DNA from 3 places in the Bacillus sp. NPDC077027 genome. Region 2 is predicted to be linked to each of the others. Evidence: riboswitches for the same ligand, from Rfam matches in the RefSeq annotation. Region 2 holds a riboswitch; each other region holds the start of a gene.
What was found. Region 2 has a riboswitch for thiamine pyrophosphate ahead of tenA (thiaminase II). Riboswitches for the same ligand answer to the same signal wherever they lie in the genome.
Positions count from the first base shown of each region.

Region 1: linked by a shared signal. The riboswitch ahead of thiC (phosphomethylpyrimidine synthase ThiC) and the one ahead of tenA (thiaminase II) in region 2 are both predicted to bind thiamine pyrophosphate.
Region 3: linked by a shared signal. The riboswitch ahead of tenA (thiaminase II) and the one ahead of tenA (thiaminase II) in region 2 are both predicted to bind thiamine pyrophosphate.

Region 1 is NZ_JBNNIO010000001.1:331,633-334,920, forward strand. Features, by position in the region: gene ACQKEZ_RS01835 (YhcN/YlaJ family sporulation lipoprotein) at 1-427, shown strand, start outside; gene ACQKEZ_RS01840 (LysE family transporter) at 488-1,120, opposite strand; TPP riboswitch at 1,357-1,467, shown strand; gene thiC (phosphomethylpyrimidine synthase ThiC) at 1,601-3,288, shown strand, end outside.
Region 2 is NZ_JBNNIO010000002.1:751,088-754,375, forward strand. Features, by position in the region: gene ACQKEZ_RS09360 (ABC transporter ATP-binding protein) at 1-226, opposite strand, end outside; gene ACQKEZ_RS09365 (ECF transporter S component) at 201-800, opposite strand; gene tenA (thiaminase II) at 797-1,483, opposite strand; TPP riboswitch at 1,571-1,675, opposite strand; gene ACQKEZ_RS09375 (hypothetical protein) at 1,732-2,835, opposite strand.
Region 3 is NZ_JBNNIO010000003.1:274,262-277,549, reverse strand. Features, by position in the region: gene thiO (glycine oxidase ThiO) at 1-556, opposite strand, end outside; gene tenI (thiazole tautomerase TenI) at 540-1,157, opposite strand; gene tenA (thiaminase II) at 1,132-1,842, opposite strand; TPP riboswitch at 1,923-2,032, opposite strand; gene ACQKEZ_RS11805 (cation:proton antiporter) at 2,091-3,288, opposite strand, start outside.

The sequences.
Region 1 (3,288 bases), on a different contig from region 2:
GGAAGGGATGAGAGGTGGTACGACCAATGTAAATAACCGTCCTGGCACAGAAGACCACGTAAGAATGCCGCTTACTGGTGGCGATGGTCGATACAGTCATGGCGATATGAATTATCATGAGCAAATGTCGTTTTCTGGATTTGATAAAGAAGAAAACGTGCAACGTTCACGTAAGATTGCAAACCGTGTAAACAAAATGAACCATGTAACAGATTCACAAGTGATGGTAACAGATGAAAATGTGTTCATCGCATTAAAAACAGATGGAAATCTTTCGACAGATGAACTAAGCCAAGTGGAAGAATCTGCAACACGATATGCAGATGGCAGAGCGGTACAAGTCATCAAAGATGAAGGAACGTTTACACGCTTTCGTGAAATGAGAAAAACACAGTTTGAAGCAGGTCAAACTGGTATGACGCGATAAGCATCTTGCTATAAGAAAAGGCTAAAGTAAGTGAATTCACACTGACTTTAGCCTTTTTGTCTAAAAAAGAGATGTCATCGCTTTATAAAATTCATAAATGAAATAACAGCCAAAGCCAAGCAGTAAAATGCCGGCGATAATAGATGTCCATTTAATCATTGCTCGGTTCATCACTTTTCTTGTCAGGGAGACAATCGAAAGTAATCCAATATCGTGGGCTAGAATCCCAGTTAAAATGCCAAGGGCTGCAATGATAAATTGAGATGATTCACTCTTAGAATATGCATCAGCGAGAACAGCGCCGAACACAGAAACCCAAAACACAAGATTCCCAGGGGACACGGCAACAAGTAGTCCATTACGATATGTTTTCAGTAATGATCTATTGACTTTCTCACCTGCTAAGTGAATGTCCTGATCTGCATGTTTAATCGAATCATATGCAAGCATAAATAAAAAAACGGCACCAATGAGCCACAATGGAATTTGCACAAATGGTAGTGCAAGAAACTGTGCAAGTCCAAAATAAAGAGCCAAAATCAATAAAACATCGATGGTCATCCCACCTATACCGACTGATAATCCGTGGAAAAACCCATTCTTCAAACCTTGTTTTGTCATTTCGACTGTGATTGCTCCAACGGGAAGAGCAATCGAAAAACCAACGAGTACAAATGTGAGATACGTGTTCAAATCGCAAAACTTCCTTCAAAAAACATTGTATAAAAATTCTCCGTTTAGATTAATTATACACATAAATGCCCATGTATCAACTGATATTTCAAATTTTAAACAAGATTAAAGAGAACAAAACTGTATATATAAATCCGTTGACCAAATGAATAAAAGGACGATATAGTGTGAAATGCCTATTTTTTGAAAAAGGCTTTTTTTAGAAAAATGTCTATGCTACACTGATGGAGAAATTTAAATGTTACTAGGGGTGCCCTTTTTGAAGGGCTGAGAGAGAAGTCCAAGCTTCTTAACCCTTTGGACCTGATCTGGCTCGTACCAGCGTGGGGAAGTATGGAAGATAACATATGATTGTCATGATGACGGGCAATCATGTTTTTTCTGACGACTATCCAGGTTCTGAAATAGAGCCTGGTTTTTTTTTGCTGGTGCTGATTCAATCCTGTCCTTTTATATGAAAAGAGAAAAGGAGAACAGCAAATGAAAAATGAAACGGTTTTACAGTCAAACATGTCGATTATGTCAAGCTTTAGCGGAAGTAAGAAAGTGTATGAACAAGGATCAAGACCTGACATTTTAGTTCCGAAAAGAGAAATTACCCTCACTCCAACTGGGGACGAAGTAAACGAACCGCTTCGAGTATACGATACGAGTGGCCCTTATACAGATCAAGAGGTTGATATTGATATAACAAAGGGATTAAAGCCACTTCGGCTTCCTTGGGTCAAAGAGCGTGATGACGTCGAGACCTATGGGGGTAGACGTTTGAAGCCAGAGGATAACGGCTATCAATCAGCGAAGCGAGCACGTGTCGATTACCCTAAGCTTTCCCGTCAGCCACTTCGTGCAAAAAAGGGGACATGTGTGACACAAATGCACTATGCTAAGCAAGGAATTGTGACACCAGAAATGGAGTTTATCGCCATTAGGGAACAGGTCAGCGCTGAATTTGTAAGAGATGAAGTCGCGAGAGGAAGAGCTGTTATCCCATCTAATATCAATCACCCTGAAAGCGAACCAATGATTATCGGAAAGAATTTTCACGTGAAAATCAATGCCAATATAGGGAATTCTGCGGTTACATCCTCCATCGAAGAAGAGGTTGAAAAAATGACATGGGCGATTCGGTGGGGAGCAGATACAATGATGGATTTATCAACAGGGAAAGATATTCATACGACAAGAGAGAGGATTATTCGTAATTGCCCCGTCCCTGTTGGAACAGTGCCGATTTATCAAGCATTGGAAAAAGTGAACGGCATTGCTGAGGATTTAACATGGGAGGTTTATCGGGATACGTTAATTGAACAGGCTGAGCAAGGGGTAGATTACTTTACGATTCATGCAGGTGTTCTCCTGAGATACATTCCAATGACTGTGGATCGTGTGACAGGTATTGTATCAAGAGGCGGTGCCATAATGGCACAGTGGTGTTTAGCACACCACCAAGAGAATTTTCTCTATACCCATTTTGAAGAAATCTGTGAAATCATGAAAGCTTATGACATTGCTTTTTCTTTAGGTGATGGTTTAAGACCAGGTTCAATCGCTGATGCAAACGATGAAGCGCAATTCGCTGAGTTACATACACTCGGTGAATTGACAGAAATTGCGTGGAAGCATGATATTCAAGTGATGATTGAAGGACCTGGACATGTCCCGATGCATAAAATAAAAGAAAATGTAGACATACAAATGGACATTTGTAAAGAAGCACCTTTTTATACGCTTGGACCGCTGACAACCGATATCGCTCCTGGATATGATCATATTACATCTGCGATTGGTGCAGCCATGATTGGATGGTATGGGACTGCAATGCTGTGTTATGTAACGCCGAAAGAACACCTAGGCCTTCCTAATAAAGAGGATGTAAGAGAGGGTGTGATTGCTTATAAAATCGCAGCCCATGCCGCCGATTTAGCAAAAGGTCACCCAGGTGCACGAAAACGTGATGATGCCTTGTCTAAAGCGAGGTTTGAATTCAGATGGCGTGATCAATTTCATCTTTCTCTTGATCCTGAGAGAGCACTAGCCTACCATGATGAAACATTGCCGGCTGAAGGTGCCAAAACCGCTCATTTTTGTTCGATGTGCGGTCCGAAATTTTGTAGCATGAAAATCTCACATGATATCAGGCATCAAGCTAATGAAGAGAACGATGTAAA
Region 2 (3,288 bases):
CACCCGAATGCTTTTTTAAGGTGGCTTCTCCTTGTACTTCTGCCTCTACATGCTCAGGAATAATCCCAGCAAGTACAGAGATAAGCGTCGATTTCCCGCTACCGCTTGGACCAAGAATTAAGACTTTTTCCCCTTTCTGAATCGAAAGAGATATGTCTTGCAACACAGGATGTGACTGCTGAAAAAAACGGACTGTTAGGTTATTGCACGTGAGAAATGAATCCATGTTGTTCACCTTTGCTTCGTTGCGCTCTCATGATGGCATATTGATTGAGCACACCTGTTTTTGCCAATGCATCTACTACAAATTTCGCAAGTAAACCACCGAGAATCACTCCACTTATGATCTGCGTTCCGAGCGTCGCCAGCAGGACTTCAGGTGTATAGTAGCTGAACCCTTTAGCGATTAGACTGTAAGTCATTGCGCCTACTGCCGCCAAACCGCCTGATAGCATCAACACCCAAACGTTATATCGTTTATATCCGAAAAGCGCGAAAGCTATTTCTGCCCCGATCCCTTGAAAAACTCCGATCAGCAAGGCAGATAAACCGAAGTGGCTACCCGTTAACAGTTCTACCGCTGCCGCTGCTGTCTCTGCAATGAGTGCCGCTCCTGGTTTACGAATAATATACGCTACAATCGGGCTCGCAATCACCCAAATACCAAACATGATGTTGCCTCCTGCTGGACCAACAAGCGCAGTAATCGGCAGATAAAGAGTGGACCAGCCTAAATAAATCACACCACACGCAACAGATAAAATGACGGCAAGTACAACCTCTTTCATTTTCCACGTCATGATGAGTGCACCTTCATAGCAACTGGCCACTCTTCAACGGTGAATGCCATCTCCCAAAATCGATACTCTAGCTGACAACTTAACATGAAATGTTGTTTCATGTTTTCTTTTTCCTTATCACTAGCTTCTTGCGCCCATTGATCAAGTCGTTCACAAAGCTCGACTGTAATGGAATCTGTGATGCCACCGTAAAAAGTGATCCAGTCATAAAATGGGTGAGACGGCTCTGGTTGAACGTCTGATAAGAGCCTTTGCCCAATTTCCCAGTATGTCCAAGGACAAGGAAGAAGCACAGCCAAAATTTCCCCAAGCGAGCCCTCTTTCGCTACTTGAAGCATGTGATGTATATAATGATGTGCGCTTGGCGCAAGGGAATATCCTTGTAAGTCTTCATATTGAACTTGAGCCACCCGACATAAATTTTGATGAGGATGTGTCTCACTATCTAGTATAAAGGCGATTTGTTTATGAAAAAATTCGATATCTTGGCGATCTGTACATTTACTGATAGCTGCCGCATAAATCTTGATGAAAGCATTAAGATATTCAAAATCCTGCTTCACATAATGGATCAGCTGTTCTCTCTTTAGATTGCCTTCAGCTATCCCTTTCACAAATGGATGATGGTAAATAGCCTCAAAAATCGGTTCTGCTTCTTGTCTTAATTGTGCTGAAAAACGCATTAAAAAAACCTCCTCTTCTTCATCTTGAATAAATGAAAAAGCCACCCCAAAATGGAGTGGCTTTGTAAATTCAAGAATGAATGAGACAAGGTGCCAACTCCACTTCCCTCCGCTAGTACGAACTAGATCAGGTTCAAAGGGTCCAAGATTTTCTCTTGTCTCAGTCACAGCATGACTCCCCTAGTGGACTTTCATCATTTAATTATCTTTACTCTACACATGAGATGAAATGATGTCAACAGTCATTCTTAATTTAATGTTTGGATTGTTGGGAGTCTCTCAACACCCGATGCGTAGTAGAAGTTGAGTACACTAAAGAAATCAATTGGTTTCCCTGTTTTTACATCAACTACTAAAATATGTTCTCCGTAATTCTCTAAATCATCTGCTTCTAAATATCTTGGTGTTGTTTTTCCAATCATATCCACAAATGTATCTTGATAATATTGGCCACTAGAATACGAGGATTGATGATACATAAACAATGTGCCTACATCTAGATAGACAAGAATGGCTTCCGAAGAGCTTGCATTAGGTGCAGAATAAGAGACCGGTGAAGAAATACCTTTTACTTTTACACTTGAAATAGAATGTGTTCTTTGTTCAAAATTTCCATCCCATGGGAAGTAAAAGACACGTTTCCATTCATAATCCGCTGATTTTGATTGCTTGTTATAAATGTGGGTGCCATTTGCATAAACATCGCCATTCGCATATTCTGCTACAAAGTATTGAAGTGTTGAAGAAAGTGACACTACTCCTGTGAAATTGGTTGGGTTTTTCGCATTAACCTGCAATGTGTAGGAATCTCCAAAACCACCACCACTTGTAATACCAAAGGCATAATCACCCGCTGGCAGATTCGTTAATGCAAGCAAATTGCCTGCTGGCTGAATTAAATCGGTTGGATATGCTTGTCCTTCCTCATAATCGACGACAAATAATTGCACAAAGTAATCTTGATTCGGTGATGTAATTCGACTAATGAGTGCTTGTGCTGAGGACGTACTGAGAAACCATAAATCGACTGGGTTCTCTTCTGTTAGTACAGCAGATTGATTGATAGACAAACCATCAATTGAATGAGCCGCTGAGGTTCTCAACTTGCCATTTGCTGCAGATTTACGCTTAATATTAATTCCGTTTTTCTGATCAACTTTGAATGATTTTTTGAGTTGTTTTTGAATAGCAGGTGATTCATTCTCATTCAAGAACGACTCCTGTAGACGTTCAATCGCTTTCTTCGTTAATGGTGATACACTGTTAGATTCCTTCTTTATTTCTTCTGCGTGAACAGCTGACGAAAATAAGCCTGTCGCAATAAGTAAAATAGATAAAATCGCTGCTGTCATTTTGATTCCAAATACCTTCACAGGAACATCCCCTTTTTTTAATTTTGGATTTTATATCCTGTAATAATTGTATCATTTCACCAATGATTATATTGTCATTTAAGGGAATATTTTAAATTTATTATTGGTTTTCTCAAGTTAATGAACCTATTCAAGAGTCACGTACACTTATTCATTCAAATGGTAAATATGAAAAAATTCCCACAACAACAGTGAATTGAGCATGTTTTCCTTGGTTTTAACTTATGTAATTTGTAGAGAATTATAATATTAATAGAGACGTTTAATAAAAACTGTAACAAGAATAGGTAGCATCTTGAACGCTACCCTAATATATCAGGAAAACCTTCCCTGAATCCCATAAAAAATAAGCAAATTCCATGCTTGCTTATTTAAGATCACTTATTAGTAAACAATATATCAATTATGCTAATAGCAAAAAACCGATAGGAA
Region 3 (3,288 bases), on a different contig from region 2:
TAAGCCGATCTCTTTCACGCTTTACCTCTAATACAGTCGTATGCTCTAATACATCTACTCCATAGTGCACGGCAGCCTGATAAAAGCCGCGACAAACTGAATACGGTTCAACATGAACATCATCCTCAATCAGTCCAGCACCAACAATATCGTCAGACACTTGTGGCATGAGCTGCTTTGTTGCACGCACATTTAGCCATTTAAATGAGGTCAAATGCTTCATACGACAAAGCATTTCTTTTTCTTTTTCACTGAATGCAAGCTTGGCAATTCCACCATCTGATCTACGAATATCAATACCTGATTCCTTTTTTAAATCAATGTTTAACCGTTCATAGGATGCTTGACTTGCTCTACCAACCTCAAAGAATATATCCTGTCTTCCTTCCCCTTCGGCATGAGCACCGAGCATCCCTGCCGCAGCACTTGTTGTACTTTTCCCAATTTCGTTTGCCTCTATAACAAGCACACTTTTTCCTGCTTTTACAAGGTGGTAAGCAATCGACATTCCTATAATACCGCCACCAATAACGGCTGTATCATAATGCTTTTTCATAAGGATGCTCCTTTAGCTTTTTTGAGAATGCATGCGCTGCAGCTTTTGAATTGGTTTGCCCAAATAAGCCTGACATGACAGCAATACCACTTACTCCAACCGCTTTCAGCTCACTCACTCGCTCAGGAGTCATCCCACCAATCGCTAGGACTGGAATTGATAAAGTTGACACCATTTCAGATAGAACTTGAATCCCTCTAGGCTTTAGGTTTGGTTTACATGATGTATCATACACATGACCAAATATCACATATTCCGCCCCTTCCTTTTCAGCCTGGCAGGCTTCTTCTAACGAATGAACAGACACACCTGCATGAAGATGAGGAAACTTTTGTCTTAGTTCTTTCGGTGAAAAGCTATGTCCTGGTAAATGAACACGATGAATGTTTGTTAAAAGTGCAACATCCACTCGGTCATTGATGACGATTTTCTCCTTCGTAACACCAATCGCTAGTAGCTGCTCTATGAGATAGACAAGTTCTTTTGCCTTTTTCGAACGCTCACGAATATGAATAAAATCGACTTCTTGTTCAATGTCCTTGATTTTACCGATTAATTGATCGACTGGAAGTGTATCACTTGTAATTGCGTGGAGTTCCACTTGAATCAACTCCATCTAATAAAGCTGTCTGCCATTTTTCCTTTTCATATGCCATGTTCCAAAAGTGGTATTCATAATAGCTAGAAATCACAAAATTTTCTTTCATATTTGCTCGAACTTGTTCTGTCGCCTGCTCTGCAAGTTCATCAAATCGATTGACTTGTTCAAAGACTAGCTCTTTAAACCAATCTCCTCCATATGTTAAAATCCATTCTTGATAGATTGGATGATCAGGTGTTGTCTTCTTCAGTTGTTCGCCAACATCGTAATATAGCCAGTAACAAGGCAAAAGTGCAGCTAGGATCTCTTCAAAACGTCCACTTTTCACAGAACGATACATATGAGATGTATATGCATACGCAGTGGGCGAAGGCTTAAAGCTTGCCTGCTCTTCCTCAGAAATTTCTAGTAATGTCGTAAACTTTCGATGAAGGGATAGCTCCGCTTCGTAAGTCCCTTGCGCATGAGAAGCCATTCTGCCAGTTGTATGTAAATCCTCAACAATGGCAGCACCAAACGATTGTACTTTTGCAAAATGGGTTAAATAATAGGAATCTTGCATCACATAATATTTAAAACGATCAAGTGAAAGCGTCCCATCACCAATTCCTTTCACAAATGGGTGCTCAAAGCTTCCATTCCACCATGTTGAAGCCGCCTGTTTACATTCTTCAGAAAATGTCATTTGTCTTCTCCTCCTGTCAATGTACATAAAAAAGCCACTTTCCGGATGGGAAAGTGGCTTGGAATTTGTCGAAAACACATTCAAATACCGCACCACTTCCCTACGCAGGTTTGAACCTGTTCAGGTGATGAGGGTCTAAAAGTCAGTACTTTTATCTCAGCCCTTATAAAGGACTCCCCTAGTGGATCATTCTTATGATGTTATGTACATCTATCTTAATCATGATTCAGTCATTGGTCAAGCGTTCATTACGATTCTAATCGTTTTCTGAGTCCTGCGACATATTCACGCGAACCAGAAACTAGTATCCGATCCCCTGTCTTTAGCGTTGTATCGCCATGTGGAACAAGACTGTCTATTCCTCTAAAAATACGTACGAACACCAAATCTCCCGTAAATGGAAATTCTCTAAGCATCACTTTGTGGTATCGGTTATTTTTCATTTGTATTTGATAAAGAGACGAATCTTCATTTGTTAAAAGACGAATCGCATCTGGCGCTTCAATTAAAGCGCGCAGAACCGTTTTGGACGAAAGAAATGTGGAGAATGTATCTATACCAGCTTCTTTTAATGTCATTTCTGCTTCTGCTTTGTTCACACTTGCAATGACTTGTTTCGTCCCTTCTTCTTTCGCAAATAAGGCAATTTGCTTGTTTCTTTTTTCATTTCCGGTTGCAACCACAAGCACGTCTTCTTGTCCAATTCCTACCATTCTTAATGTCTCTTCTTGATAATTATCAATTGCCTCGACTTCAAATAACGAATCGGATAAAAGCTCCTCTTGATTCTCTTGAAACACATGGAGAATACGTACTTTATATTCATCCTGATGGAGATCCAGTGTTACAGGTAATGTCAGTTGATTTGCTCCAATGAAGGTGACCTGTTTTTTATTTGTTGCTTCATTTTCTCTTTTAAACAACGCTTTAAACCATACAGGGGTCAATATACTTGTTAAAACAGCGACGAGTATGAGTGCACCAGACATTTTATGGTCAATTACACCTAACCTTTCACCAATGGTCGCAGCGGCAATAACAAGTGAAAGCGTTGAGGTTAACAAAAATCCCGAACCGAGCACTTTTTTCATGTCATACCACTTTTTTAAATACAGGATCGGAATCAGCTTACTTAACAATAAAGCCAAAAATAATAATGGAATCATGATTATGATATTCATATCTTTAAAAAGCGACCAAATATCAAGATCAACGCCAACCATCACAAAGAAAATAGGGATTAAAAACCCGTAACCAAATGAATCTAACTGCTGAACCAATTCCTTGTTTGGCGAAAGTAGCGATACAAGAACCCCTGCCAAAAAAGCACCAAGAATTTTTTCTGCTCCCAATGATTCAGATAACGCAACTAAGACAATAATGAGAGTAAAGATTGCCCTTGTCCCAATTTGCACCGTGCCTTTTGACATGACTTGAAAAATTGAT